Regions from separate parts of the Ectothiorhodospira sp. BSL-9 genome, predicted to be linked through region 2. Evidence: predicted binding sites of a transcription regulator. Region 2 holds the regulator's gene; each other region holds the start of a gene.

Region 1 (10,106 bases), 960 kb from region 2:
CTGACGCCGGCGTCATCCTGGGGCAGCACGCCACAGCCACCAAATCCAACGAGAAGACGGCGATCCCCGACCTACTGGCGACGCTGGCCTTGGAAGGCTGCATTGTGACGATCGATGCGATGGGCACGCAGCCTTCGATCGCGCAGGCCATACGCGACCAGCAGGCGGACTATGTCCTGGCCGTCAAACGGAACCAGCCTCAGTTATGGGAGGCCATGGATGACTTCTTCGCCCTGTTTCAGTCAGCCCCGACCGACAAGACGCCCCATCAGGTCAGCGAAGACATCGACAAGGGCCATGGACGGCAGGAAACACGCCGCTGCTATGTGTTTGATGCCCTGGCGTGCTTACCCAATCCGGGACGCTGGCCTGACATGAAGAGCTTTGCCGTGATCGAAGCCTCGCGCGAGGTGAACGGCAAGGCGACCCAGGAGCGCCGGTGCTATATCAGCAGTTTGCCCCCCGATGCGCCGGTCTTGGCACGAACGATCCGCCAGCACTGGTGCGTCGAGAACCAGGTGCACTGGTGCCTGGACGTCACGTTTGCGGATGATCAGATGAGGGCCCGTACGGCCCACGCTGGGCATAACCTGGCCATCCTCAAGCGCTTGACGTTGAATCTGATCCGTCTGGATCCCTTGCCTCGCAAGGGCAGCCTCAAGACCAAGCGGATCATCGCGGCAACATCTGACGAGTACCGTGCTCACTTGCTCGGCCTCAAATGAGAATCAGTCTTTATGTGCGATTGCCCTGCGGGCCAGGCCTTTTTCCCCCAATGGAACTCTGAGTAACCTGATTGACGACCTGGTGCGGATCGATACCGTAACTTCCAGGCTCCAGCACCGCGCGTATGGCCGGCGCGGTGGAGCCCGACACCCAGGCAGAACTGGCCAGATTGAGCAGGCTCGGGGCCGGCATCGGTGTGTGCTCTGCGTCCAGCAGCAGCATCACCGTGGGCCGGAGGCGATGACGGGTATTGAAACCCACGACGACCCCCACCTGGCCGGTGGTCAACTCCACCAGACTGCCCACCGGGTAGATGCCCACACAGCGGATGAACGCCTCTACCAACTCCGCATCCAGCTCGTTGCCGCGCATACGAAAGATGATGTCGAGGGCCTCCTGCGGACTCTTGCCATCGTGGTAGACCCGTTTGCTGCTGATGGCGTCATAGACGTCCACCACCGCCACCAGACGGGCATGGGCCGGGATGGCATCGCCCTTGTGGCCATTGGGATAGCCTTGACCGCTCATGCGCTCGTGATGGCATAGAGCGGTCTGCAGCACGTTTTCGGGCAGTGTCTTGTCGCGCTTGAGCAGGGTATAACCCAGGACGGGGTGGGCCTTCATCTGCTCAAACTCTTCGGCAGTCAGTCGGCGAGGGCAGTTGAGGATCTCCAGCGGAACACGCATCTTGCCCATATCATGCAGCAGAGCGCCCAGCCCCAGGGTCTCCAACTCCTCACCCCCCATCCCCAAAAAACGCCCGAAGCTCAGGGACAGGATGCAGACATTGACGCTGTGCTGGCATGTGTAATGGTCGCGCTCGCGCAGAGTGGTGAGCCATAGCAGGGCATTCGGACTTTCCACCACCTGCCCTGCCAGCCGCCTGACTAACTGGCGCGCCTGCAGGGTGCCCACGGAGCTGCCCAGGCGGACATCATTCATCACCTCGGTGATGTAATCCTGAGCATCCCGCCACACCGAACGGGCATGCACCATCTGATCTGCGATCTGGTAAAGCGTGTCTGGGGGCGGGGCATCGTGCTCCGGCTTGCGAACGCGGCTGGCGGCAGAAGGAGTCAATGGTCCGGAAGGGGGCACGCGCCTGAGCAGGTCATCCGGGGTCTTATCCCGATCCACCGCCACGGTAGTGCAATGGTCCCTGAGAAACTGGATCTGGTCGTCGGTTTCCACCATGAATCCCTGGAGTGGAAACGGGGTACCCTCCCAGGGGCGATCCAGTTCGCAGACGTACATCCCTTTGCGCACCGCCCCCACCTCAATGGTCCATTTGATCACTGCCACCCGCAGATCTCCCAAGCCTGGCTGGTCAGGGCAAGTGTCTCACACCCGCGAGTGATTTTGGCACGGCAAAGATCAATTCCCGGTGGCACACCCCCTGAACGCACCCACCGGGGCCTTCCCTCATGACGGCGGCTGGCCCAGGGCCAATATCCGGTTTCTCATAGCCACGTGAAATTCCAGATAATGATCCCGCAGCGGCACCCCCTGCCCTGCCCCGCTTTGCAGCGTGAGCCCAAGCCGCACGGCAACCGGGGCCTGCGCGTCCGGCAAGGGGTGAGCCACCAGGGTGGACCCGGGGCGGAAACCGCGCAGCAGCTCATGGTTGTGGAGTGACCCATGCCGGCAGCGCAGGGCATCATCCTGGATGAAATAGCTCACCGCATGTACCCCCGGAGGCGCCCCACACCAGTCGATGCGCCTATCACGCACCACTGCCAGCTCATCACCATTGAGACTGATGCTCTCGGCGCCACGGATATCACGAGCCAGATAGTCCACGGCGAACGCCATGGTCTCCTGAAGCTGGGCAAAGCGCTGGGCCTCACGATAGGCGGTGTGATTGGCGAGGAAAACCTGCACCACACCCGCCATCAGGATCAGCCCGATCACCATGGCAACCATCAGCTCCACCAGGGAAAAGCCCCGCACCCGATGCTGTGGCCTCACTGCAACCGGGGCCGCGCTCATGGCAGCGATACCGCTGGCGGTTGCAATGCATATTCGAACACCGGCCTGCCATCCTCGTCATCGAATCGCCCATCCACCCACTGGATGCGCACGGTGCAACCCGAGGCACCGCAGTCCAGCGCGCTATCGCCAGCCTCGGGCAGGCCCACGCGCTGCGGGGCATCCGGATCATGTTGCCAGTGGACACGCCATGCCCCCTGCACGGATGCCGGCCCCGGATTGCCCGAGGCGGCCGCCAGCCACAGGCGTTCGCCCGCATCCATGGCCATGATGCTGGCCACGGTGCGCTGATAGGCGGAGTGAGCGCTTTGCAGGGAGAACAGTTGCAGCGCCGCCAGGCCAAGCAGACCGATGGAGAGCACCAGCAGGGCCACCAGGGCCTCGATGAGGGTGAAGCCGCGATGGCGGCGGGGTGCCGAGGGGGGACGCAGGGGGCGGGTGGTTGAATGGGTGGGCATGGGTGTCACCTCCTGTGACGATATCCGTTTCCTTGTGGACCGAGTCGGGCCTGAACAGGGGCAGACTAGGCCAACCGGGCGAGGGCATCAAGTCCTAGCAGCCGCCCCTCACCCCAACCCCTCTCCCCAAAGGGGCGAGGGGCTCAGTGAATCGACCCCGAAGAGGCCGTTCCCATTAGGGGGCTGCGCCTTCGGGGCCCGTCAGGCCGTTACATTGATGTTGTTGCCCAGATTGGCTGGCAGGGCCTGGGCGTTGGGGTCGGGCATGGCGTCCACCAGGTTGGCGGCGGCTTGTGCCTCGGCGTCGATGGCCTTCTTGGTCACGGCCGTGCTCACCTCCAGGGCGGTCTGCTGCTGACTCATTTGGGTGCCAAGACTGGCAATGGCGCTGACGTCCATGGGGACCTCCGATACATCTGATACGTGAATGTCGAGTCCCTTTGGAGGGATCTCCCTCTTGCTAGCGGCCGGGGCAGAGCCGACTTGAGGGCACCGGACAGAAATTTCTTCACCAGCCCTCAGGGCGCCATTGCTGTCGCCCCTCGACGCCGGCGCCACCAGCGACCCACCAGGCCGTGGCGGGGTGCTGCCAGCAGGGCCACGGCGAACAGCGCGGTGGCCACCAGCACGATGGCACCGCCGGAGGCCACGTCAAACTGGAAGGAGAGATACAGCCCCAGCACCGCCGAGAGCACACCGGTACCCACCGACAGCAGCATCATTGTGGTCAGGCGGTCGGTGAGCAGATGGGCGGTGGCCCCCGGTGTGATGAGCATGGCCACCACCAGGATGATGCCCACCGTCTCCAGACTGGCAACGATGGTGAGGGTGAGCAGCAGGATCAGCCCGTAATGCACCACGCTGGTATTGAACCCCAGGGCCTGGGCCTGCATGGGGTCGAAGGTGTAAAGCACCAGGGATCGATAGAAGATCCACACGGCCATCAGGGCCACCAGACCGGAGAACAGGGTGAGCATCAGGGCCGGATACTGAACACCCAGCACATTCCCGAAAAGGATGTGCATCAAGTGGGTATTGGTAGCGATCTTACCGATAATCACCACACCCAGGGCGAAGGCGAAGGTGAACATCAGGCCCATGGCCGCATCGGACTTGATGCGTGTGTGCCGCTCCAGGGCGCCAATGCCCAGGGCCGAGACAGCGCCGGCCAGGAAGGCGCCAATGAAGAAGGGCCAGCCCAGCAGATAGGCGATGGCCACCCCCGGCAGCACCGCATGGGAGATGGCATCCCCCAGCAACGACCAGCGCTTGAGCACCACGAAGCAGGACAACAACCCGCAAATGGCCCCCACCAGGATGGAGGTGAGCAGGGCCCGCTGCATGAAGGCGTAGTCAAAGGGTGCCGAGACGGCCTCGGGAAACAGGCCCACGATCAGCATCAGCCCGGCGATCAATGCGTCGATCAGGGCCATGCCCAGGGATTCGAACCATGCCATCACGATGCCTCCACCAGGGGCTCATGGCCCCGCACCCACCCCGCCGCTGCGGTGCGGGCCAGCATCTCATCCACCAGCATGCGTTCGGGGGCGCCCATGCCCACCACCTGGCGATTGAGCAGCAGCACCTGGTCGGCGTAGCGGCGGGCGCTGTCCATGTCGTGGGTGACCATGATCACGGTGCGCCCCGAACGGCGTTCACCATCCAGCACCTCCATGATGAGGCGCTCGCTGGCGGTATCCACCCCGGCCAGGGGCTCGTCCAGTAGCAACACCCTGGCCTCCTGGGCCAGGGCCCGGGCCAGCAGCACCCGCTTCTTCTGACCGCCCGAGAGCGCGCCGATGGGCCGGTCGGCATAATCCAGCATGTCGACGGCCTCCAGGGCCTGACGTACCACCACCCAGTGCCGGGGGTCGCACCAGCGGGGCGGCACGATGCGCCTCCAGAAGGCATCGCCACGCATGTGACCATAGCGGCCCGTGAGCACCGTATCCTTGACGGAGATGGGAAAGTCCCATTCCACCGCCTCCTGCTGGGCCATGTAGGCCATCACCCCGGCGCGGCGCTGGGTGGCCGGCGCCTGCCCAAGCACCCGCACACGCCCGCGGTGCGCCTTCATCACCCCCAGCAGGATGCGAAACAGCGTCGACTTGCCCGCGCCATTGGGGCCGATAATGGCCGTCCATTCACCGGCTGGCAGGTCGATGTGCACATCCTCCAGCACCGCCTGTCCATCGTAGGCCGCATACACGTGCTGGACTTCCACCGCGGGCAGCGATGGGTGCGTCACCTCACTCATCCTGACGACCTCCCAGGTGCTCCCTGAGCAGCATCTTGTTATGGCGCATCATGGCGAAATAATCCTCGGCGCCGCTGCCAGGCTGTCCAAGGGAGTCCACGTACAGGGGACCGGCCACGGTCACGCCGGTGTCCTCGGCCACACTGCGCACGTGACGATCCGAGATGGTGCTCTCCCAGAAGACAGCCCCGGGCGCCCGTTCACGCACCAGATCCACGATACGCATGATCTGCCGCGGGGAGCCCTCGGTCTCGGCGTTGGTGCCCCAGACGCCATCATGACGCAGATCATATGCGTGGGCGAAGTAGATGAACGCCGCCTCGCTGGTGATCAGCAGGCGCTGGTCCTCGGGGATGAGGGCAAGGGCCTCAAGGATCTCTTCGTGGAGGACCTCAAGCTCCGACTCCAGGGCCTGGGCACGGTTGGCAAAGGCCTCGGCCCGCCCGGGATGGACGTCCCCCAGGGCCCGGGCAATGGCATGACCGTAGGCGGCGGCCTTGCGGGGGTCCATCCACAGATGGGGGTCGGGGTCCCCCTCGAAATCACCGGTGACGATGGGATGGGTTTCCACCCCGGCCTGCTCGGCCACGGCCACCAACGGCACGTCGCGCCGCGCTGTGGCGCGCACCTGCCCCATCCACTGCTCCAGCATGTAGCCGTTGTACAACACAAGATCAGCTCGCTCCAGGGCCTTGAAGTTATCGGGCGTGAGCTCCCAGTCATGCACCTCTGCGCCCACGGGTGTGAGCACCTTCACCTGGGCGTCGTCACCGGCCACCCTCTGGACCAGGTCGCCCAGGACCGAGAAGGTGGTCACCACGCGAGGGGGCTCATGGGCGCCAAGCGGCGCCGCCACCAGAAACAGCACACACAACACGACTCTGCGGAGGCTTCTCATGACATCACCCTTAAATGAGAATTAATCTTAATCTAATCCTAGTCTGGAATCCTGGAGATTTCCAGCCCCAGGAGTCGAGAAACGCAGGGAATGTCGGGTGGGGTTGCCTCCGGAGCGCCAATGATCCACTCTCTTGATGGGAATTCATGACCCACACGCGCGCTGGGTGAGTGAAAGCCGCAGAGACGGCCCTTTGCCAGCGCCCGACCCAAAACTACTCAGGAGGTGGAACTATGTCAGAAGAACTCGCAGGCCAGACCGTGGCCTCCCTGCAGCTGGGTGTACCCTTCATGGTAACCCTGTACGTGATCATCGGCGTCATCATCGCCGCTCAGGTCATCATGGTGACCTTCCAGAAGTAAGCATCCCGAGCGCCCGGCCCACTGATGGGCCGGGCGACTGCACGCCATGAAGTCACCCAGACGCCCCCCGCTGCCAGAAAAATACAACATCGTCCTGATCGGCCCCATGGGGGCCGGCAAGTCCACTGTGGGCCGGCATCTGGCCAGCCACCTGCACCTGCCCTTTGTGGACAGCGATCGGGAGATCGAGCGTCGTACGGGCGTGGATATCCCCACCATCTTTGAATATGAAGGTGAGGATGGCTTTCGTCAGCGGGAGACGGCAGTGATCGCCGACCTGTGCACTCGCGAGGGCATCGTCCTGGCCACCGGTGGCGGTGTGGTGATGCGCCCGGAAAACCGGGAATGCCTGAAACGCTGTGGCCTGGTGGTCTATCTGCGCACTTCGGTGGCAGTGCAACTGCGCCGCACCGCCCGGGATCGCAACCGCCCGCTGCTGCAAACGGAAAACCCCCGCGCCCGGCTTGAGGAACTGCTCAGGATTCGCGACCCGCTATACCGGGAGATCGCCCACCTGGTGGTGGACACGGATCGGGAACATCTACGCGGCACCGTGCGCACCGTGGCCCGACGCTTCAGAAGTCGCGCGCCCAGCCCGCACAAGGCCCGCCCCCGCACGGCCGTCTCCGCCCCGGAGTAATGCCGTCACGGTGGCTTTCACGATGCCCACCTTAGTATCATCCGGGCATGGACACCCTCACCGTTGATCTTGCCGAACGCAGCTACCCGATCCACATCGGCCGGGGGCTGTTGAAAGAGCCGGGGCACTTCGAGGCCCTGCTGAAGGGGCGCCGCGCGGTCATCGTAACCAACGAGACCGTCGCCCCACTCTATCTGGACACCCTCAAGCAGACCCTGGCGTCCTTGCACGACGGCCCCGTAGAGGCCCTGATACTGCCCGATGGCGAGCAGCACAAGAACGTCGACACCCTCAACCGCATCTACACCTTCCTGCTGGAGCGACGCCTGGACCGTAGCGCCATGCTCATCGCCCTGGGAGGCGGGGTGATCGGAGACATCACCGGTTTTGCCGCCGCCACCTACCTGCGCGGCGTGGACTTCATCCAGGTGCCCACCACCCTGCTCTCCCAGGTGGACTCCTCCGTGGGCGGCAAGACCGGCGTGAATCATGCGCTGGGCAAGAACATGATCGGTGCCTTTCATCAGCCCCGGCTGGTGGTCATCGACACCGACACCCTCAACACCCTGCCCGACCGGGAACTCAGCGCCGGCCTGGCCGAGGTGATCAAGTACGGCCTGATCGACGATGCGGAATTCTTCGCCTGGCAGGAGGAACACCTGCCCCGCCTGCTGGCCCGGGACCCTGAAGCCCTGGCCTGGGCCATCCACCGCGCCTGTGCCGACAAGGCCCGGGTGGTGGCCCAGGATGAGCGGGAGTCCGGGCGCCGCGCCCTGCTGAACCTGGGCCACACCTTCGGCCACGCCATCGAGAACGGCATGGGCTACGGCCAGTGGCTGCACGGCGAGGCAGTGGGCGCTGGCATGATCATGGCGGCCCACCTGTCCCGGCAGATGGGGTGGATCGAGGACGACGACCTGAATCGCACCACCCGTCTCATCGAGATGGCGCGCCTGCCGGTAGCCCCGCCGGCGGGGCTGTCCACCGAGCGATTCAAACAGATCATGGCGGGGGACAAGAAGGTCCTCCAGGGTCAGTTGCGACTGGTATTGCTCCAGGGCATCGGCACATCCGTGGTGACGGCGGACTTCGACCCCGGGGCGCTGGATGACACCCTGAACGCACTGACCCGCCCATGAACACCACACCAGCTGCCCTGAACGATCCCGCCCATCTGGCCCCCTACGCGGCCCGGGATGACCTGAGCCGCGGTCGCAGCCACCCGGAGGACGCGCCGGTCTACCGCAGCGAATTCCAGCGGGATCGGGACCGCATCATCCACTCCACCGCCTTCCGGCGCCTGGAATACAAGACCCAGGTGTTCATCAATCACGAGGGGGACCTGTTCCGCACCCGCCTCACCCACAGCCTGGAAGTGGCGCAGATCGCCCGCGGCTGCGCCCGGGTGCTGCGCCTGAACGAGGACCTCACCGAGGCCATCGCCCTGGCTCATGACCTGGGCCACACCCCCTTCGGCCATGCCGGCCAGGACACCCTCAATGCCTGCATGGCCGATTATGGTGGCTTTGAACACAACCTGCAGTCGCTGCGGGTGGTGGAGTCCCTGGAGGCCCATTACGCCGAGTTCGACGGCCTCAACCTCACCTTCGAGACCCGCGAGGGCATCCTCAAGCACTGCGACCCCAAGGTGGCCGCCACCCTGGGCGCTGTGGGCCGGCGTTTCGTGGATGGACACCAGCCCACCCTGGAGGCGCAGCTGAACAACCTGGCCGATGAGATCGCCTACAACAACCACGATGTGGACGACGGCCTGCGCTCCGGACTGATCACCCTGGAACAGCTCATGGAAGTGACCCTGTTCCGGGAGGCCTTTGAGGCGGTGCGCGCACGTTACGGGGAGTTGCCCGAAAAACGTGCGCGTCACGAGGTGATCCGGCGCATGATCAACCGTCTGGTGACCGACCTGGTGGACAGCAGCCTGACCCGCATCCACGAGGCGGCCCCCGATCACCCGGACGCGGTGCGCGCCCAGGTGCGCCCGCTGATTTGCTTCAGCGCACAAATCCGGGAATACAACCTTGAACTTAAACGGTTTCTACGTCAGCATCTTTACCGGCATTATCGGGTGAACCGCATGACCATGAAGGCGGCCCGGGTGCTCAGGGAGCTGTTTGCCGCCTACATGGCCGAGCCGGCCCTGCTGCCCCCGGAGCACGAGGACAAGGCCCGGCGCCTGTCCGCCCAGTCCGGTGACGCCGGTCGTGCCCGCGCCGTGGCGGATTACGTGGCCGGCATGACCGACCGTTTTGCCATTGCCGAACACGGCCGTCTGTTCGACCCGAACACACTTTCATGACATCCAGGGATCCCATGGCCAACGACACGCTGCCCGCCGACTGCCTCGACCAACTGGGCCTCAGGCAACAACCGTTCGCCTCCATTGCCGGCGAAGACTTCCTCTACTCCGACCCGGCCACCGACATGCCGGTGAACGTCACCCTTGAGCATCTGGAGAATGACCATAACGTGGTCATCCTCAAGGGCGAGCAGGGGTCCGGCAAGAGCACGCAACTGCTGCGGGTGCTGGCCCAGGGTCGGGAGAACATGGATTTTTGCGCCTTCAAGGCCCGTTCCGGCATCAGCCTGGCCGCCGTGGAATACACCGTGCGCCAGTACTGGAAGGAGGCCGTACCCGCCGAACAGGAGGGCACCGAACCCCTGGAGCAGTTCCTCACCCGCCTGATCCAGAGCGGCATGCGCCCGGTGCTGGCCATCGACGATGCCCACCTGCTGGAACCGGACGTGCTGCGCCAGC
Region 2 (10,106 bases):
TCGCCCTGGTGGCCGCTTTCGTGTGGCCCTTCGTGCGCATCAGCGCCATGCTGCTGGCGGCGCCGATCTTTGGCGCGGGTACGGTGCCGGTCCGGGTTCGTATTGTGCTGGCCCTGGTGCTGGCACTCATGGTGGCGCCGCTGTTGCCCGAGCCACCGCCGGTGTCGCCGTTCAGTCTGGAAGGGCTTCTGGTCACGGCTCAGCAGGTGCTGATCGGGCTCACCATGGGCTTCATCCTGCAGATGGTGTTGAGCGCCCTGACCATGGCGGGTGAATCCATCGCCCTGTCCATGGGCCTGGGCTATGCCTCCATGGTGGATCCGGCGATGGGTGTTCAGGTGCCGGTGGTATCACAGTTCTTCATGATCATGGGGACGTTGATCTTCCTCGCCATGAATGGCCACCTGGTGATGCTGGAGATGCTCCTGCGCAGTTTTGAAATGATGCCCGTGGCGGTGGACGGGCTCAGTCAGGTGGATATGTGGGCCGTGGTGCAGTTCGGCTCCACCATGTACGTGGGGGCACTGCTGGTGGGGCTGCCCATTGTGTCCGCCATGCTCATGGTCAACCTGTCCATGGGGGTGATCACCCGCGCCTCGCCGCAGTTGAACATCTTCGCCGTCGGTTTCCCCATGATGATCCTGCTGGGGTTCATTCTCATCATGTTCACGCTGCCCGCCCTCACGCTTCGGGTCGAGGATCTGGCCATGGCAGGCTTCGGTGTGATCTCACGGATGCTGGGGAGTTAGGTCATGGCCGAAAACGAAACTTCCCAGGAAAAAACGGAACAACCGACCCCCAAACGCCTGCGGGATGCGCAGGACAAGGGGCAGGTGGCCAGTTCCAAGGAACTCAACACCACGCTGGTGCTGCTGGCCGGCTCGGGCACGCTGCTTGTGCTGGGCGGCGACATGCTCAACCGGATTCAGGAACTGATCCGGCGCAGCTTCATGGTGGATCGGGAACGTATTTTTGATCCCGCCTTCATGCTCACTGCCCTTGAGCACCGGATCGCCGAGGCCCTGCTGGTGCTGGCACCGATGATGCTCATCCTCGTGGTGGCCGCGATCACGGGCCCGGTGGTGATGGGCGGTGGGCGTTTCAGACCACAGGGCATGGCGCCCAAGCCGGACAAGCTCAGCCCCATCAAGGGGATCAAGCGGATCTTCGGCCCCCAGGGCGCCATGGAACTGGGCAAGACCCTGGCCAAGTTTTCGCTGATCACCACGGTGGCCTCGTTCCTGTTGTGGAACCTCTCCGGACGCATCGTCGGCCTGGGCGCCCAGGACATGGTGCCCGGGGTCGTGCATGCCGGCTACCTGATCGCCTGGACCTTCGTGGCGTTGAGTGTGTCACTGATCCTGGTGGCCATGATCGATGTGCCGTTTCAGATCTGGAATCACCAGCGCCAGTTGCGCATGACCAAGCAGGAAGTCAAGGACGAGTTCAAGGAGACGGAAGGCAAGCCGGAAGTGAAGAGCAAGATCCGCCAGACCCAGCACGAGATCTCCCAGCGGCGCATGATGGGGGAGGTGCCCAAGGCGGATGTGGTGGTGACCAACCCCACCCACTTTGCGGTGGCCTTGAAGTATGACCAGTCAAAGATGGGTGCCCCGCGGGTCGTGGCCAAGGGGGCGGACGAGGTGGCGGCCGAGATCCGCCAGCTGGCCCGGGTGCATCAGGTGCCTTTGTTCTCCGCCCCGCCGCTGGCGCGGGCGCTGTTCTTCAGCACTCGCCTGGATCAGGAGATTCCGGCAGGCCTTTATGTGGCCGTGGCCCAGGTGCTGGCCTATGTCTATCAATTGCGCCATGCCCATCGCCAGGGGGCCGACGAGCCCACCCCACCTGATGATCTGCCCGTGCCCAGTGAATTTCTCAAGCGTGATCCCACCCGTGGGGAGGAACAGTAGATGAGTGCCCTGATGGAAGCCCTGCGCAGTATCCAGCGGTCGGGCCTGGGCGCACCCCTGCTGCTCATGGCGCTGCTGACCATGATGGTGATCCCGCTGCCGCCGTTGGCGCTGGATTTGCTGTTCACCTTCAATATCGCCCTGTCACTGGTGGTGATCCTGGTGGCCGTGTACACGCCCAGGCCGCTGGAATTTGCGGTTTTTCCCACCGTGCTGCTGGTGGCGACCCTGCTGCGCCTGGCCCTGAACGTGGCGTCGACCCGGGTGATCCTGCTGGAGGGGCATACCGGTACCGATGCCGCTGGCAACGTGATCGGCGCCTTCGGTGACTTCGTGGTCGGCGGCAATTACGCGGTGGGTCTGGTGGTCTTTGCCATCCTGGTGATCATCAACTTCGTGGTGGTGACCAAGGGCGCGGGGCGCGTCTCGGAGGTGAGCGCCCGCTTCACACTGGATGCCATGCCGGGCAAGCAGATGGCCATCGATGCCGATCTCAATTCCGGGCTCATCTCCCAGGATGAGGCTCGTCGGCGGCGTGACGAGGTGTCTCAGGAAGCAGATTTCTATGGTTCCATGGATGGTGCCAGCAAGTTCGTGCGGGGCGATGCCATCGCCGGCATCCTGATCCTGTTCATCAATATCATCGGGGGGCTGGTGATTGGCACCCTGCAGCATGGGATGAGCGTGGGTGATGCTGCCACCAACTACATCCTGCTCACCATCGGTGATGGTCTGGTGGCGCAGATTCCGTCACTGCTGCTGTCCTCCGCCACGGCGATCATCGTCACCCGTGTATCCACCTCCCAGGACATGGGTCAGCAGGTGCTCAGCCAGTTGTTCGGTGCCCCCCGGGCCCTGTTCGTCGCGGCAGGCATCGTGGGCGCCCTGGGGATGGTCCCTGGCATGCCCAACATGGTTTTCCTGAGCCTGGCCACGCTGATGGCCACCAGCGGCTACTTCATGATGCAGCGGCGCAAGGCGCTGGAGGTGGCCGAAGCGGAGGAAATGGAGGCGGACGCTCCGCCTCCAAGCCCGGAGATGAAGGAGCTCACCTGGGATGACGTACCACCTGTGGATCTGGTCGGGCTGGAGGTGGGCTATCGCCTCATTCCCCTGGTGGATCGCTCCCAGGGAGGGCAGCTCATGGGCCGCATCAAGGGTGTGCGGCGCAAGCTGTCCCAGGAACTGGGGTTCCTCATCCAGCCGGTGCACATCCGCGACAACCTGGACCTGGGCCCCAATCACTATCGCATCACCCTGATGGGGGTGACGGTGGGTGAGGGGGAGGTGTTCACCGACCGGGAGATGGCCATCAATCCAGGGCAGGTCTTCGGCGAGGTCAAGGGCACACCCACCAAGGATCCCACCTTTGGTCTGGATGCCCTTTGGATCGATCCGGCTCAGCGGGAGGAGGCCCAGGGCCTGGGGTACACCGTGGTGGACGCCGGCACGGTGGTGGCGACCCATCTGTCGCAGATTCTCCGGGATCATGCGCATGAGCTGCTGGGTCATGAGGAGGTGCAGCACCTGCTGGATACCCTGGGCAAGCATTCACCCAAGCTGGTGGAGAATCTGGTGCCCAAGACCCTGAACCTGGGCGTGGTGCTCAAGGTGATGCAGAACCTGCTGGCGGAACAGATCCCCATTCGCGACATGCGCACCATCGCCGAAACCTTGGCGGAGCATGGGCCGCGCAGTCAGGATCCCGACGTTCTGACGGCGGCGGTGCGGGTGTCTCTGTCCCGATCCATCGTGCAGAACATCATCGGAACGGCCACGGAATTGCCTTTGCTGGCCATTGACCCTTCGTTGGAACAGATTTTGCAAAAGTCTTCACAAGGGGCCTCGGGAGCGGGGTTGGGCATCGAGCCGGGGCTGGCCGAACGCCTGCAACGCTCCATCGCCGAGGCCTCCCAACGCCAGGAAATGTCCGGAGAACCCTCCGTCCTGGTGGTCTCGCCCGATATCCGGCCCTGGATGGCCCGCTGGTTACGCAGTGCTGTAAGGGGGTTGAACGTGCTGGCCTACACCGAAATACCGGATAACAAGCAGATCCGTGTGGTGGCCACCGTGGGACGGGAAGAGACCTGACAGGTGAAATACAGGCCGGCCTGGGCAATGTGCCGGGGTCGGGGCGAAACGGATAACGGGTATCGACATGAAGATTAAACGCTATTTTGCACCCGACATGCGCCAGGCGATTCGTCAGGTGCGTGACAGCCAGGGTCCGGATGCGGTGATCCTCTCAAGTCGCAGCGTGGACGGAGGGATCGAGCTGATCGCCGCCATCGATTACGACGAGGACCTGGTAACGGAAATGGCGGATCAGGCGGACCATGGAGATGCGCCGCGTGCTAACCGCGCATCTGACTCCCCGCCGCAGGAGGACGGGCTCGAGGATGATCTGCTATCGCTGGGTGTGGATGCGAAGTCAAAAGGCCAGGAGCGGATGCCATTACGTCGCGGGGCAGGGGATTCCTGGGCGCGCCTGCCTCAGGAAGCCACCCCATCCAGAGTGACTCAAAGGGACGCCTCCGGGAACGCGAGTGCGTCGTCGGAGGATGACCCCCTGAGCGCGATGATGACCCCCCTGATGGAGCCACCGGCCAGGCAGAAGCAAACCCCCTCACGCAAGAAGCCCGAGACAGGGCAGGTCAGGGCCAGGGCAGCCACCCAGAGTGACCCCGAGGATGCTGCCTTCAAGGCCATGCGCAAGGAAATTCAGGGACTGCGTGGGTTGTTGCAGGAGCAGCTCTCGGTATTGATGGATCAGGAGTTTGCCCGTTCCGAGCCCTGGCGTGCGGCCATTGCCCAGCGCCTGGCCTCCATGGGGGTGGACCACGAAGTGGCCAGGACAGTGGCCAGTGCCGTGGAACTGGACAAGACTCCGGCTGCCGGCCGGTTCGAGCCGGTGGAAGGGTGGTCCGAGGCCCTGCGCCAGTTGGCGGGCTTGCTGCCCATCGCGGACGATGACCTGCTGGACCACAATGGTATCATCGCCTTTGTGGGCCCCAGTGGCGTGGGTAAAACCACAACGCTGGCCAAACTGGCGGCGCTGGCCAGCCTGCGGCACGGGCAGGAATCCATCGCCATCATCACCACCGATGTCTATCGCCTGGGCGCTCATCGTCAGTTGCAGACCATCGGTCAGTTACTTGGGGTCACCGTCCATCTGGCGCAGACAGAGCAGCAACTCAAGGATATGCTTAGGCGGGTGAAGTCCAAAAGGCTTGTGCTGATCGATACCACCGGAACCAATCAGCGTGACAAGGGCATGCTCGATGAGCTGGCTCAGGTCACCTCGGCATCTGCCGCCCGCGTGATGCTGGTGATGGCCGCCAATGTGCAAAAGGGCGTGGTGGATGAGACCCTGAGCGGGTTCAGTCATTTGCAACCCCAGGGTTGCATCCTGACCAAGGTGGATGAAGCCGCCAGCCTGGGTGAGGTGCTGTCTGCTCTGATCTCATCCAGGCTGCCGCTCAATTTCATCAGCGCAGGCCAGAGGATCCCCGAGGACCTGCTGGCCGCCAGTGCCCCGCGGTTGGTTCAGATGGCGGCGGCGGCGCTTGAAGCCCCGGGGAGATTTTCCGAGCAACGACCTCGTTCCAGGTTCCGGGCGCAGACCGCGCCTGTGACCTCGCGTCCTGACAGTGTCAACGATCTCAGCACCAGGTTTACTCATGCCTTCACCCAGTGAGAATCAAAGCAGCGCATCGGGGCGCCGGGACAAGCCCCGGCCGGTTCGGGTGATTGCCGTTTCCAGCGGCAAGGGGGGGGTGGGCAAGACCAATGTGTCAGTCAACCTGTGTGCCGCGATGGCGCGGACGGGCAAGCACGTCATGCTCATGGACGCTGACCTGGGTCTGGCGAACGTGGATCTTCTCCTGGGGCTGCAACCCAAGAGGAATCTGTCCCATGTGCTGGAAGGGCAGTGCAGCCTGGATGAGGTGGTGGTGGAGGGCCCCAACGGGATGCTGATTGTCCCGGCGGCCTCTGGCATCGCCGATATGGCGGACCTGGGGCACGCCCAGCATGTGGGCATCATTCGCGCCTTCAGCGAACTCACTCACCCCCTGGACGTGTTGGTGGTGGACACTGCGGCAGGTCTGCATGACAGCGTGACCAGTTTCTGCCGGGCGGCCCATGAGGTGTTGGTGGTGGTCTGTGACGAACCAGCCTCCATCACGGATGCCTATGCACTGATCAAGGTCCTGTATCGGGACCACGGCGTCATGCGGTTCCGCATTCTGGCCAACATGGTGCGCAACGAGCAGGAAGACGAGGGGCGGAGCCTGTTCCGCAAGCTGGTCGCCGTGTGTGACCGTTTTCTTGACGACGTCACGCTCGACTATGTGGGGTCGATTCCCTACGACGACTATCTTCGCAAGGCCGTGCAGCGTCGTCAGTCCGTGGTGGAGGCCTTTCCCTCTTCGCCGGCGGCCCGGTCCTTTGCGGCCTTGCCCTCGCGTATAGAACAATGGCCCATGCCCCGAGGGGCCCGGGGCGGCATCGAATTTTTTGTGGAACGTCTGATCAATAGCGATCAGAGTGATCTGGAGCCAGCACCATAAGCGGTCTCGCCATGTATGCCAGCCAACAGTTGGATTCCAATACCCTGGTGGATGAGCATGTCGCCCTCGTCAAGCGCATTGCTTACCACCTGCTGGCGCGCCTGCCAGCCAATGTGCAGGTCGATGATCTGATTCAGTCGGGCATCATCGGCCTGCTGGAGGCTGCCCGTCATTACGATCCGTCCCAGGGGGCGAGTTTCGAAACCTATGCGGGTATCCGCATCCGCGGGGCCATGCTGGATGAGGTGCGTCGCAGTGACTGGACGCCCCGTTCCGTGCATCGTCACTCACGGCAGATCAGTGAAGTGATCCGCCAGATCGAGAATCGGGAAGGGCGGGAGGCCTCGGCAGCCGAGATCGCCGAGGCGCTCGGCGTGGATATGACCACCTATCAGGACATGCTCCGTGATGCGGTCTCAAGCCGGGTGCTGGGTTTCGATGATCTGGGGGATGACGATTCCTCGGCAGAAAACCTGCTGACCTCCGATGGGCCGGATCCGCTGATGGATCTGACGCGAACCGATTTCAAGAAGGCGCTGGTGGAGAACATCGGCGAGTTGCCGGAACGGGAAAGACTCGTGCTGTCCCTGTATTATGACGAGGAATTGAACCTGCGGGAGATTGGTCAGGTGCTGGGGGTGAGTGAATCCCGGGTCTGTCAACTCCATGGCCAGGCGCTGATGCGACTCAAGGCGCGCATGGGCGACTGGGTGGGGGATGGGGTTCGGGTCTGAGAGATCCCCGAGGTTGCTGGAGTCTGGAACACGTATCAATTCCGCGCGGCCAGCGCGCGGCTAACGATTTGCGCATCACTGGAGGTTTTTGTGGATAAGAATATGAAGATCCTCATTGTGGATGACTTTTCCACAATGCGGCGCATCATCAAGAACTTGCTGCGGGATCTTGGGTACAACAACACCTCCGAGGCGGATGACGGACATACGGCGTTACCCATGCTGCAAAATGGTAACTTCGATTTTCTGGTCACCGACTGGAACATGCCCATCATGCCCGGCATCGATCTGCTTCGCGCAGTGAGGGCAGACCCCCGCATCAAGGATATGCCCGTGCTGATGGTGACGGCAGAAGCCAAGCGCGAACAGATCGTCGAGGCGGCTCAGGCGGGCGTGAACGGCTACATCGTCAAGCCGTTCACGGCGGAAACCCTGCGGGAAAAGATCGACAGGATCTTCGAACGTCTCGAGCAAAACGGTTGATCATTGCCCATGGATAAGAGTCAAGACAGCGACAAAGAGGCCCTTTTCAGGAAGGAGCAACTGGAGCGGGCCCGGGAACTGGTCCAGATGATGGAGGCCGGCCAGGAAGACAAGGCGGGCCACCTGATCGAGGAACTGGGCCGCATGCACGAGAGCATGCTGTTCCAGGAACTGGGCAAACTCACCCGCGACCTGCACGAGGCGCTCAATAGTTTCCGCCTTGATACACGCCTGTCCGAACTCACTCATCAGGACATCCCTGATGCCAAGGAACGTCTTAACTACGTGGTGGCCATGACGGAGCAGGCTGCCCATCGCACGCTCAACGCGGTGGAGGAGAATCTGCCCGTGGCGGAGTCGCTGGCCACTCGCGCCGGGGAACTGGGTGCGGAGTGGACGCGGTTTCGCCAGCGCGAGATGTCTCTCGAGGAGTTCAGGCAGGTGAGCCAGCAATTGAGCGACTTTCTCGCGGATACGGAGCGGGATGCGGACAAGCTGCGCAAGGGTCTGTCCGAAGTCTTGATGGCCCAGGACTTTCAGGACCTGACCGGTCAGGTGATTCGCCGGGTCATGACCCTGGTTCAGGATCTGGAAGACAACCTGGTGGGGCTGGTGAGGGTATCGGGGCAGCGACTGACCAAACCCGAGACCGACAAGAACGCGGCTGATCCACGCAAGGATGCCGGCCCTGCCAGCGCCGGCACGGGTCCCGCAGTCTCCGGGACCTCCGACAAGGGGGAAGTGGTCAGCGGGCAGGACGATGTGGACGATCTGCTCTCCAGCCTGGGTTTCTGATCGGGTCCAAGGGCCCACCTCCGGGCGTATGCCCATTTCAGAATTCCCTGAGTTGGCCGCCAACCTGGGAGTGAGAAGGGCATCCGCACGACGCGCGAGAACAAGGCATGACTCTGGACACCGACGACGAAATCCTGAACGACTTCCTCATTGAGGCCAGTGAGATCCTGGATGCCCTCGGTGAGCAGTTGGTGCAGTTGGAGCGAACGCCTGACGACAAGGACCTGCTGAACTCCGTCTTCCGGAGTTTCCATACCATCAAGGGGGGCGCCGGGTTCCTCAATCTGGAAAACCTGGTCAAGATCTGTCACCGCGCCGAGGACGTCTTCAACCTGTTGCGCCAGGGTCAGCGTCGTGCCGACAGCAACCTGATGGACATCATCCTTCAGGTGCTGGATGTGCTCAACCGGATGTTCGATGAATTGCGTGCCGGCCAGGAGCCCGAGCCTGCGCCTGATCATCTGTTGGCGGCCCTGGAGCCTCTCACTTACCCCGAGGGAGAAGAACCCGCACACCTGTCACCCCCTCCTGCGGCGGCGCCTGCTGTGCCTGCCGAGCCAGCCCCGGCACCTTCTGCCCCCATGCCACCGGCGGGAACAGCTGACGGGGATATCACTGACGAAGAATTCGAGGCGCTGCTGGATGCCATGCAGGAGGGCAAGGACAATGGACAGCCCGGGGCCGGCGCGGGCGCATCACCCGTGGCATCAGCCGCAGAGACGGCCCAGCAAGGAAGTGATGAGATCACGGATGCAGAATTCGAGCAGTTGCTGGACGAGCTTCAAGGTAAGGGGGCGGCGGCAGGTGGGCCTTCCACTGCGCCAGCGCCCGGCAGCGGCCAGAATGAACTGATCTCCGAGGACGAATTCGAGAATCTGCTGGATCAGTTGCATGGCAAGGGTCAGGCCCCCCAGCCTCAGAAGCCGACCGGCGGCCAGCCCGTCAAGGAAAAATCCCAGGCAGCCCCAGCCCCAGCCCCGTCGCCGGCTGCCAGGCCGGCCTCGGCCGCGGAAGCTGCCCCCCCGGAGGCGGCTGCACCCGCGCAGGCCAAGGCATCACCGGCAGAGACCTCGGTGCGGGTGGATACCAAGCGCCTGGATGACATCATGAACCTGGTGGGTGAACTGGTCCTGGTGCGTAACCGACTGGCCACGCTGCGCTCACGCATGAAGGATGAGCAGGTCTCCAAGGCCGTCACCAACCTGGATGTGGTCACTGCGGATCTGCAGGCCGCAGTCATGAAAACCCGGATGCAGCCCATCAAGAAGGTCTTTGGCCGTTTTCCCAGGGTGGTCCGTGATCTGGCGCGCACCCTCAAGAAAGAGATCAATCTGGAGCTGGAGGGAGAGGATACCGACCTGGACAAGAATCTGGTGGAGGCCCTGGCCGACCCGCTGGTGCACCTGGTGCGCAATGCGGTGGACCATGGTATCGAATCTCCCGAGGAACGCCAGGCGGCGGGCAAGGCGCGGGCCGGCCGGGTGGTGCTCTCCGCCAACCAGGAAGGTGACCATATCCTGCTGACCATCTCCGACGACGGCAAGGGAATGGATCCCGACGTGTTGCGGGCCAAGGCCGTCGAGAAGGGTATGATGGATGAGGACGCGGCCGCC
Region 3 (10,106 bases), 1.1 Mb from region 2:
CAGGGCAGTTGCTTCTGGTTCGAGCTCAAGGCCGGTGAGACTGCGGCTCAGGAGGGTGGGGATGAGCTCGGCCCGTTGCACTCGTCAGCCGCCGTCGCTGGTCAGGATCGTCGTTTCACGGTGCTGCATGTGGACGACAACCCTGCCAATCTGCGATTGGTGGAGCATGTGCTGCGCCAGCGTGTTGGCGTGCAGGTGCTCAATGCCCCCTCGGGTGGTCTGGGTCTGGAGTTGGCCAGAGCCCACCGACCGGATCTGATCATCCTGGATATCAATATGCCGGGGATGAATGGTTATGATGTGCTGCAGCGCTTGCGCCAGGAGCCCCAGACCGCTGAGATCCCGGTGATCGCCCTGACCGCCAACGCCACCGAAAGGGATATCGAGCGAGGCCAGGAGGCCGGGTTTGATCAGTACCTCACCAAGCCCCTGGATATGGCGGTTTTCATACGAGTGGTGGAATCGTTCATGAAGGCCCGCGGGGCGGATCTCACGGAGGTCTGAGATCCGCAGAGGTCTTCAGTCATCATGCCTGCGATGATGCTGCGTTTCCTCCCGCTCCAGTACCAGCAGGGTCCGCAGCAGATGCCGCTCGTCCTCCGGGGTCAGGTCGAAGAATCGCCCCCCCACCAGTCGCAGTCCCTTGTCCTTGTCGTCCCTGGCGAACCGTACCTGAAGCCCGCAATCGATGGGGGGGATGCCAGGGAGTTGCAGACCTTTGACGTCAAGCAGTTCCGGGGCGCTGATGGGGGTGTCCAGGTCGAAATGGGCGCTCAGCCCGCCCAGGGATACGTCCACCAGCCGACCGGTGAACTGGCGTCCGTCACGGTTGGTGAGCGTCACTCTGGTACCCAGGGAATGTTCCACGGGGGTTCGGAAATGGGTGCGTTTTTGTTCCGAGTCCATTTTCTCCGGAAGTCCCAGAACATAGAAGGCCACGCCATCATGCTCGCCGGTGTGCATCACCTCGGTGCAGAAATGAGCGCCCATGTCACCGAAGACGGCGTACACATGCATGGGTTGCCCGGGTGCGACCCGCAGGTGGCCCTGGTAGGGCTTGAGTTCCTCCAGGAACAACCATCCATGGGAAGGATCCATACGCAGTAAGCGGCTGTTGAAGAAGTCCTGTTCATTGCCCAGTCGCACGCTGAGCGGAGCATGGCGTGCTTCCAGATCCCTCAGTTGTGCCAGGATATCGTCCGGGGTCATCATCGGCTGTCCCACTTCTCTGGCCGGCGTTTGGCGGGCCAGTGTCTGCATCTGTGCCATGGCGCTTGTTCCTCCCATGCGGGCAGGTGTGCCTGCGGGTTTGACTTAACCCGTCAATATAAGGTTAGCACAGCGTGGGATACATGGCGGTCGGGAATCACCGCCGGGTGGTGCGCGGGATCAGGCTTTGGTGATCGGGCGGGATGAACTTGCCGAGAAGGCGCGACCGCGGGTGTCGTAGAGTTCGGTGCGGGTTTCTTCCCCGCGCAGGATGTGCAGCGCCTGGTCCACACGGCGTCGGCTGGTTTCCACCACGCCGCCATTGACCTGATTCAGGCGATGACAATGGGACATGACTTCCACCAGGCGATCCCAGACGGGACGCAGCACGCCTTCTTCGTCCCAGTCGCGCAGCACACAGTCCATGCCGTGGGCATTGGTTTCATAGCCTCCCCGCTGCAGCAACTCCGTTTGTTGGCGGGTCAATGCTTCCAGTGCCTGTACACGGGTTTGCTTGTCAGCCACGGCGGCATTCAGCTCATCCAGGTCGCGAGACGCCAGGGCTGCGCCCTCACGCTGCAAGGCCGATTCCAGGCTGGTGGCCTCACGCACGGACTGACTGAGTATCTGGTCCAGGTGCTCTGGGAAGGGGGTGTGGTTCATGGGATCAGAACAGGGTTTCCGACTTTATGAGCCCTTCTGCCACGGCCTGCGCATTCACCTGGTAGCTGCCGTCCTGGATGGCCTGGCGCAGTTCAGCCACGCGCTTCTCATCCACCTGTGGCTGGGAAGCCGCAGTCTGCTCCAGGTCACTGAGGCGTCTTGCGGCCCCGGTGAGGGTGATCTTGTCGGCCGTGTTATCGGCCGGGCTCGGGGCTTGACCAGCCCCCTTACCGCCGCGGGCGCTTTCGGACGTGCCGCGGCTATCACCGGCACCCCGCGCCTGCGGCTGGCTTAGATTCTTGATTTCGATGGACATATCCATTCCTCGCACATACAGACATCGCCTCTCATAGTCCTTTTATCGGCTCGTCCTGGGAATTCTTTAACCCGTATTATGTGTCGGGTGTCACATATTAACACCCACCACCCCGGCAGACAGTACCCGGCCCTCGACGACACGCTTGGATGACAGGTTGCGGACCCGTACCCGGTCTCCGTAGGAGCCGTCCGCCATGGCCTCGCCGGCCATGCGCACGGTGACCACCGAATTTTCCGAGATCAGGGTGACTCGCTCACCACGATGCACAAGGCGTTGCGGCTCCACCATGTGGGGTGTGAGCACCGTGCCACCGCTCAGGGCGCGTCTGAGCACCATGTCCTGGGCACCCTCCGGGTCCACCAGGTAGCCGCTATGCAAGCTGTTGAGTTCCCGATGCTCCAGTCTGATGTCACCGGAGGATAGTACAGTGCCGCGGGGCAGGGAACGGTCAAGAACCACGACTTCGCCACGCAGGTTGACCTGCATCGGTACATACAGGCTCCAGGGCGCGGGACCGGGGCAGCGCACGCCCACGGTGGTGCTGCCCACCATGCGCCCCCCGGGCGGAAGCTGGGCTTCCAGGGGGCTGCCGCAGGCCCGCAGGCGGAGTCGCGGGTCCAGCCGTCCCGGGACCACGCGCACCTCAAGGGAGTCGCCGTGATGCTGGCGGGCCTGCTCGGTGAGAAACTCCCGGGCTGCCTTGAGGATATTGCCATGGGGCTCCACCTCCGAGCTCAGGGCTGTGGGCGGCAGCGCCAGCGCGCACAGGGCCAGGCACGACAGGACGGACCTTCTCCACCCGCGGCGTTGATGAACGGAGCGGGGGCCATGAGCTCGGGGTATGAGACAGGTGTGTACAAGTTGGTTCATAATCGTGGTCCGCGCAATCGTTGCCGGGATTCCGGCGCCGGGGGCTATTGGTGTTAAGGGGATGCAATCCCGGTGCCAGATCAGGTATCAAGGATTGTCCCAAGCCGCCGATAACCCGGTCGACTGGCCATGTTTATCCCCGGGTGTTCCGCAGGAGGGGCCCATGAGCGACTTGATGGATGGTGTCAATCGGCGTACCCAAATGGTGGGGCAGAACCGCCTTGAGCTGTTGCTGTTCTCCCTGGGCACGCGACAGATGTTCGCCATCAATGTCTTCAAGGTGCGCGAGGTGATCGCCTGCCCGCCCCTTAATCGCATGCCCAGCGCCCATTCGGTGGTGCGCGGCGTGGCCACCCTGCGAGGACAGACCGTCTCGGTGGTGGACCTGGCCCACGCCATCGGCATGGCAGCGCCGGAACACGAGCAGAAGGCCTTTGTCATCCTCACCGAGTTCAACCGCTCGGTGCAGGGCCTGCTGGTGGCCTCGGTGGATCGCATCATCAATCTCAACTGGGATCAGATCCGCCCGCCGCCGCGGGGCACTCACAAGGACAGCTTTTTGACGGCTGTCACCCAGGTGGAAGACCGCCTGGTGGAAATCATCGACGTGGAAAAGGTCCTGGAGATGGTGACCGGTCCGTCCAGGGATGTGGACGAAGCCCTGTCCCGTACCATCCGCGAGGGCGGGCGGGTGCGCCGCGCCCTGGTGGCCGACGATTCCTCGGTGGCCCGCAAGCAGATCGTGCGCGCCCTTGCCCAGATCGGTGTTGAGGCCATCGTGGCCAATGATGGTCAGCAGGCCCTCGACAAGCTCAAGGACATGGCGAAGGAGGGCCCCATCGATGAGCAGATCGGCATGGTGATCTCGGATATCGAGATGCCCGTCATGGACGGGTATACCTTATCGTCGGAGATCCGTCAGTCACCGGAGTTGTCGGGACTGTACGTGTTGTTACATTCTTCCCTGAGTGGCACCTTCAACGAGGCCATGGTGCGCCAGGCGGGGGCCAATCGATTTCTGCCCAAGTTCAGCCCCGACGAGTTGGCCGAGGCCGTGCTCGGTCACCTGCAGCCCGAAGAGGTCGGCGAGTGACGGGGCAGCGGGAGGCCACGGGCGGCAAACCGTTGCCGCCCGGGGAGCACGTTTGCGGGTATACTGCGCCTTCCGGCTCCATGCCGGGCGCAGTCTCAATACACTAACCGGGAAGCAGCAGCACATTGTCATCGGGCCCGATCGAACCCCAGGATTACGAGGACTTCAAGATCTTTCTTGAGCGGTCCTGCGGACTTGTACTGGGAGATAACAAGCACTATCTGGTGACCAGCCGGTTGTCCCGGCTGATGAAGGAGTTCTCGGTCTCCTCGGTCAGTGAATTGCTCAAGCTCCTCAAGCGGGGCGGGCGCTCGGGCTTGCGTGAGCGGGTGATCGAGGCCATGACCACCAACGAAACCTACTGGTTTCGTGATGTCTTCCCCTTCGAGATCCTGAAAAACCAGATCTACCCGGAATTGGCGAAAAAATCCCCGAGCTCCACGGTGCGCATCTGGTGTGCCGCCTGTTCCTCGGGGCAGGAGCCGTATTCCATCAGCATGACCACCAGCGAGTACCTGCAGTCGCGGCCCGGTAGCCTGCGGGACGTGCAGGTCCTGGGTACGGATATCTCCGGTGCCGTGCTGCGCGAGGCCAAGGAAGCCAGCTACGACTCCCTGGCCGTGGCCCGGGGGCTGTCGCTGGATCGGCGCAACCGGTTCTTCATTCAAAAAGGCGATCGCTGGGAAGTGAAGCCGGACATCAAGGCCCGTGTCAGCTACCGGGAGTTCAATCTCCTGGACAACTACAGCACCATGGGTCGGTTCGATATCGTCTTCTGCCGTAACGTGCTGATCTACTTCTCCCTGGAGTCCAAGCGCACTATCCTCAAGCGCATCTCCCAGATACTCAACCCGGGCGGCTACTTGTTCCTGGGGGCCTCGGAATCCATGGCCAATTATTCCGACGCCTTCGAGATGGTGCGCTGCAACCCCGGTGTGGTGTATCGCCTGAAGAAGTAACCTCCCCGCAGCGTCAAACTTCCGACTCTGCTCACCGCGCAACGGCCCCCAACGGCGGGTTGTTGCCGGATTGCCCTTTCTTTCTGGTTTATCCCTCCCTCCAAGTGCCTGAAACTACGAGAATTTATCGTATGGCACGCTGTTTGCATTTCGACTGCCAAGAGATTTTCTTGAGGTCGAAGATCATGCCGCTCTCATTTGACAATGCCTTGGGTATTCATGGCGAAGCGCTGCAGGTGCGTTCCAGGCGCATGGAACTGCTCGCCTCCAATATTGCCAACGCCGACACCCCCAACTACAAGGCCCGCGATCTGGACTTCCGGCAGGTGCTCAAGCAACAGCACCAACCGGACCAGTTGTCCATGAGTCGCACCCATGCGGCTCACCTGGACGCAACAGGTGGTGCGGGCGGCGTGGGGGAGGCCATGTATCGGGTACCCAATCAACCATCTCTGGACGGCAATACGGTGGATCCGCAGCTGGAGCAGGCAGCCTTTGCCGAGAACGCTGTTCAATACCAGGCGAGCCTGGATTTTCTCAGTGACAAGTTTGTGGGTCTGCGCAACGCCTTCCGGGGCGGCGAGTAGGCCGGAGGATTGAATCATGAGCAACATGTTCAAGGTCTTTGATGTATCCGGCTCGGCGCTGAGTGCCCAGTCCGTGAGGCTCAACACCATTGCCAGCAACATGGCCAACGCCCAGGTGGCCAGCACCACCGAGGAAGGGGCCTACCGCTCCAAGCAGCCGGTGTTCCAGACGGTGATGGATCAACTCAATCCCGGCAATAACTCCACCATGCCTGTTCGCGTGATGGACATCGTCGAGAGCGATGCGCCGGCGCGGGTGAAGTATGAACCTCACCATCCCCAGGCCAACGAGGATGGGTATGTGTTCATGCCCAACGTGAACATGGTGGATGAAATGGCCAACATGATCTCGGCCTCGCGCAGTTACGAGAACAACGTGGAAGTGATGAACACCACCAAGCAGTTGCTATTGCGCACGCTGCAGTTGGGGCAGGGCTGAGGAGGTATGAGCCATGAGCGTTGATCTGAACATGCTGGAGGGCCTGGGGCTGGCGTCGACAAACTCCAGCAAGGCTAACACGGGCAAGCGTGACGAGCTGGGGCAAGAGGAGTTCTTCAAGCTCATGATCACCCAGTTGCAGAATCAGGACCCCTTCGAACCCATGGAAAACGGTGACTTTCTGGGGCAGATCGCCCAGTTCGGCACGGTGAATGGCATCGGTGAGTTGCAGAAGTCTTTCGAGAGCATCGCCAAGTCGGTTCAGTCGTCCCAGACCCTGCAGGCGGCGAGTCTGGTGGATCGTGAGGTGCTGGTGCCGGTGGATATGGCAGCAATGGGTCACGAGGGGGGCGTGCGTGGCGCGCTGGACCTCAAGTCCTCTGCCGAGAATGTGACCGTGGGAATCTATGATGCGGCCGGGGCGCTGGTCAGGCGTATACCCATGGGGGCTCAGGCCTCGGGCATGCAGTCATTCCATTGGGATGGCATGACGGACCAGGGAGAGCGGGCACCGCCGGGTGTGTATGAATTTCGTGCCAATGCGGTGCGGGATGGCAGCAGTGAGCAGCCTGAATTGCTGTTGAACGCACGGGTGGAGAGTGTGCGCACGGATCAGAGAAACGGCGGCATCAAGCTGCAGATCGAGGGGTTCGGGGAGATGGATTTCTCCCAGGTACGACGCATCGGCTAGGGCCAGCGCCCAGTGAAGCACAAACAACTTGAGGGTTAGATCATGCCGTCTTTCAACATAGGACTCACCGGAATCAACGCGGCCTCCAAAGATCTGGAGGTGACCGGGCACAACATTTCCAACTCATCCACTGCGGGCTTCAAGGGCTCCCGGGCGGAGTTTGCCGATGTGTTCGCCCTGTCATACACCGGGGTGTCCAGGCTGGCCACCGGCAGTGGCGTGAGCCTGGCGGATGTGTCCCAGCAGTTCAATCAGGGCGATCTGGAGTTTACTGACAATAATCTGGACCTGGCCCTGAACGGTCGCGGCTTTTTCATCGTCGAGCGTGAAGGTATCCGGGAGTACACCCGCGCCGGACAGTTCCTGGCCGACAAGGACGGTTTTATCGTCAATTCCGCTGGACAGCGTTTGCAGGGGTATGGCACCGAAGGCGGTAACATCCTGGGTGATATCCGCCTGACGACCGGCGACGCGGAGCCTCAGGCCACCACCGGGATTGAGGCGCTGATGAATCTCAGTGCGGCTGCGCCTTCGATTCCTCCTGAGGGGGACCCCGGAGATGTCGTGTTCGATCCAGACGATCCCGAGACCTATAACGAATCCACCTCACTCACGGTTTACGACTCTCTGGGGGCTGAACATACCCTGTCACTGTTCTTCCAGAGAAACCCGCCACCGGCAGACAAGAGCTGGGATGTCTTTGCCACTTTTGATGGCGAAGAGATTGAGTTTGATAATTCGACTCTCTCATTCAACACCGATGGCACGCTTGCCGTCGCAGGCGGCGTGGAGGGTGGCAGGTCACTGACGTTACCGTTTGGTGATGATCTACTCCCCAATGGAGCGCTCATCGGTGACGAAAATAACGATATCACCATCGATTTTTCGGAAACCTCACAGTTTGGGAACCGCTTCAGCGTCAGCCGTCTCAACCAGGACGGGTTTGCTCCCGGGCAGCTGATCGATGTGGATGTGGATAATGATGGCACCGTGTTTGCGCGTTTTACCAATGGGGTCAACCGCGTTCTGGGGAACGTGGCTCTCGCCAACTTCGATAATCCCCAGGGGCTGCAGCCTGTGGGTGGCACCAATTGGGTGGAAACGACCGCGTCGGGCGAACCGCTTCTGGGCCGCCCCGGTGATTCCGGTTTCGGCCTGGTTCAGGGCGGCGCCTTCGAAAACTCCAATGTCAACATCGCCGAGCAGTTGGTCAACCTGATCACCGCCCAGCGGAACTTCCAGGCGAATGCCCAGGTGATCAGCACCGCCGACACCATCACCCAGACCATCATCAACCTCCGGTAACGGAAAGGGTAAGGCCTCATCATGGACCGCATGCTCTACATCGCCATGACCGGTGCCCGGGAGGCGGCGCATTCCCAGGAGGTGAACAGCCACAACCTGGCCAATGCCAGCACCACCGGGTTCAAGAAGAACCTGGAGGCGTTCATCAACCACCCCATGCGCGGCCCGGTGTACGACAGCCGGGATTACGTCCAGCTGGAATCCATGCGTGCCGATTTTGCCCACGGGCCGCAGATCTCCACCGGTCGCGACCTGGATGTGGCCGTGCAGGGCGACGGCTGGATCGCCGTGCAGGGTGTGGATGGCAATGAGGCCTTTACCCGGGCCGGTAATCTGCAGGTGGATGCCGTGGGCCTGTTGACCACCGCCGATGGCCGACCGGTCCTCGGGGATGACGGACCCATCGCCATCCCACCCTCCGAGACCATCCTCATCGGCGGCGACGGCACCATCAGTGTGCGTCCGCTGGGGCAGGAACCCAATGTCCTGGCCGAGGTGGGCCGCGTGAAGCTGGTGAACCCGCAGGGTCAGGATCTGGAGCGCGGAGAAGATGGTCTGTTCCGACGCGCCGACGGTGCCATCGAACCGGCGGATGCCCAGGTGAGGCTGCAGTCCGGGATGCTGGAGGGCAGCAATGTGAACACGGTGGAAGCCATGGTCAACATGATCGAGTTGTCTCGTAACTTCGAGACACAGGTAAAACTCATGAAGACCGCCGAAGAACTGGATCGTAGCAGTGCACAACTGCTGCGCATCTCCTAAGGCCCAGCCGGGAGACTCTCGTCATGAATCAAGCACTCTGGATTTCAAAGACTGGCCTGGATGCTCAGCAGACCCGCATGAATGTGGTGTCCAACAACCTGGCCAACGTGAATACCACGGCCTTCAAGAAGGGGCGTGCCTCTTTTGAGGACCTGATCTATCAGACCATCCGCCAGCCCGGTGCCCAGGAGGCCCAGAACAACCAGTTGCCCACGGGACTGATGACCGGGGTAGGGGTGCGCACCGTGGCCACCGACAAGATCTTCACCCAGGGCAATCACACCCAGACCGACAACGCCCTGGACGTTTCCATCCAGGGCCGGGGATTCTTCGAGATCCTCACCCCGGAGGGCAACGTGGCCTACACCCGGGATGGCAGCTTCCAGCTGAATGCCGATGGTCAGATGGTGATGTCCAACGGTTATGAGTTACAGCCGGGCATCTTCATCCCCGAGGGTACCAAGAGCATCCATATCAGTCAGGACGGCATCGTCAGCGCCACCCTGGCCGGTGAGGAAGCAGCCCCGGTGGAAGTGGGCAACATCCAGTTGGCGGATTTCGTGAATCCCGCCGGCCTGGAGCCGGTGGGGCAGAACCTCTTTGTGGAAACCGCCGCCAGCGGGGCGCCCCAGCAGGGCAACCCCGGTCAGGATGGCCTGGGTCGGCTCATGCAGGGCTCCCTGGAGAGTTCCAACGTGAACATCGCCGAAGAACTGGTGAACATGATCGAGACCCAGCGGGCCTACGAGATCAACTCCAAGTCCATCTCCACCTCCGATCAGATGATGCAGTTCCTCAACCAGAACCTGTAACCAGGTCGACGTAGCGCCGTATTGAAGGGGTAAGGCCATGAACAGTCAGGCATCCACGAACGAATGTGGCATTAGAGGTGGGCCCGGTCTTCAGCGTCTGGGACTGCTCATGGTCGTGTTGTCCTTGTTGATGAGCGGTTGCGCCACAATGACGCCGGTGGAACGCGGTGATGATGCGCAATTCACCGCCATCACGCCGCCCCAGCCGCTGCCACCGGAGCAGAATAACGGCGCCATCTTTCAGCCCGCCTCCAACCAGGGCCTGTTTGCCGACTACAAGGCCCGCCAGGTGGGGGATGTGCTCACGGTGGTATTGGCCGAGCGGACCCAGGCCCGCAAGTCTGCCAGCACCTCCACCAGCAAGGACTCCAACGTGAACATGAACAACCCCACGGTG

Evidence for each region. Region 2 encodes FliA, which starts transcription of late flagellar genes. Its sites were predicted from a motif close to GCTAAAGTTNNNNNNNNNNCNGCCGATA; they were not measured.
Region 1: a site for FliA is predicted at 3,635-3,662, ahead of ECTOBSL9_RS07045 (YjfB family protein). Genes of this name have one in related genera too.
Region 3: a site for FliA is predicted at 3,147-3,174, ahead of ECTOBSL9_RS16160 (chemotaxis protein). Genes of this name have one in related genera too.

Annotation. Positions count from the first base shown of each region.
Region 1 covers NZ_CP011994.1:1,490,941-1,501,046, reverse strand. Annotated here, with positions in the region: gene ECTOBSL9_RS07065 (ISAs1 family transposase) at 1-725, shown strand, start outside; gene ECTOBSL9_RS07060 (HD-GYP domain-containing protein) at 736-2,028, opposite strand; gene ECTOBSL9_RS07055 (PilW family protein) at 2,149-2,715, opposite strand; gene pilV (type IV pilus modification protein PilV) at 2,712-3,173, opposite strand; gene ECTOBSL9_RS07045 (YjfB family protein) at 3,375-3,572, opposite strand; gene ECTOBSL9_RS07040 (metal ABC transporter permease) at 3,692-4,630, opposite strand; gene ECTOBSL9_RS07035 (metal ABC transporter ATP-binding protein) at 4,630-5,430, opposite strand; gene ECTOBSL9_RS07030 (metal ABC transporter solute-binding protein, Zn/Mn family) at 5,423-6,328, opposite strand; gene ECTOBSL9_RS17665 (hypothetical protein) at 6,562-6,690, shown strand; gene aroK (shikimate kinase AroK) at 6,737-7,330, shown strand; gene aroB (3-dehydroquinate synthase) at 7,378-8,469, shown strand; gene ECTOBSL9_RS07015 (deoxyguanosinetriphosphate triphosphohydrolase) at 8,466-9,647, shown strand; gene ECTOBSL9_RS07010 (AAA family ATPase) at 9,644-10,106, shown strand, end outside.
Region 2 covers NZ_CP011994.1:2,448,036-2,458,141, forward strand. Annotated here, with positions in the region: gene fliR (flagellar biosynthetic protein FliR) at 1-749, shown strand, start outside; gene flhB (flagellar biosynthesis protein FlhB) at 753-1,910, shown strand; gene flhA (flagellar biosynthesis protein FlhA) at 1,923-4,001, shown strand; gene flhF (flagellar biosynthesis protein FlhF) at 4,069-5,607, shown strand; gene ECTOBSL9_RS11425 (MinD/ParA family protein) at 5,591-6,481, shown strand; gene ECTOBSL9_RS11430 (RNA polymerase sigma factor FliA) at 6,493-7,215, shown strand; gene ECTOBSL9_RS11435 (chemotaxis response regulator CheY) at 7,318-7,698, shown strand; gene ECTOBSL9_RS11440 (protein phosphatase CheZ) at 7,708-8,493, shown strand; gene ECTOBSL9_RS11445 (chemotaxis protein CheA) at 8,601-10,106, shown strand, end outside.
Region 3 covers NZ_CP011994.1:3,524,578-3,534,683, reverse strand. Annotated here, with positions in the region: gene ECTOBSL9_RS16185 (response regulator) at 1-504, shown strand, start outside; gene ECTOBSL9_RS16180 (flagellar brake protein) at 520-1,269, opposite strand; gene ECTOBSL9_RS16175 (flagella synthesis protein FlgN) at 1,390-1,872, opposite strand; gene flgM (flagellar biosynthesis anti-sigma factor FlgM) at 1,877-2,188, opposite strand; gene flgA (flagellar basal body P-ring formation chaperone FlgA) at 2,279-2,917, opposite strand; gene ECTOBSL9_RS16160 (chemotaxis protein) at 3,225-4,154, shown strand; gene ECTOBSL9_RS16155 (protein-glutamate O-methyltransferase CheR) at 4,280-5,113, shown strand; gene flgB (flagellar basal body rod protein FlgB) at 5,299-5,700, shown strand; gene flgC (flagellar basal body rod protein FlgC) at 5,717-6,139, shown strand; gene ECTOBSL9_RS16140 (flagellar hook assembly protein FlgD) at 6,153-6,830, shown strand; gene flgE (flagellar hook protein FlgE) at 6,873-8,135, shown strand; gene ECTOBSL9_RS16130 (flagellar basal body rod protein FlgF) at 8,157-8,897, shown strand; gene flgG (flagellar basal-body rod protein FlgG) at 8,921-9,709, shown strand; gene flgH (flagellar basal body L-ring protein FlgH) at 9,819-10,106, shown strand, end outside.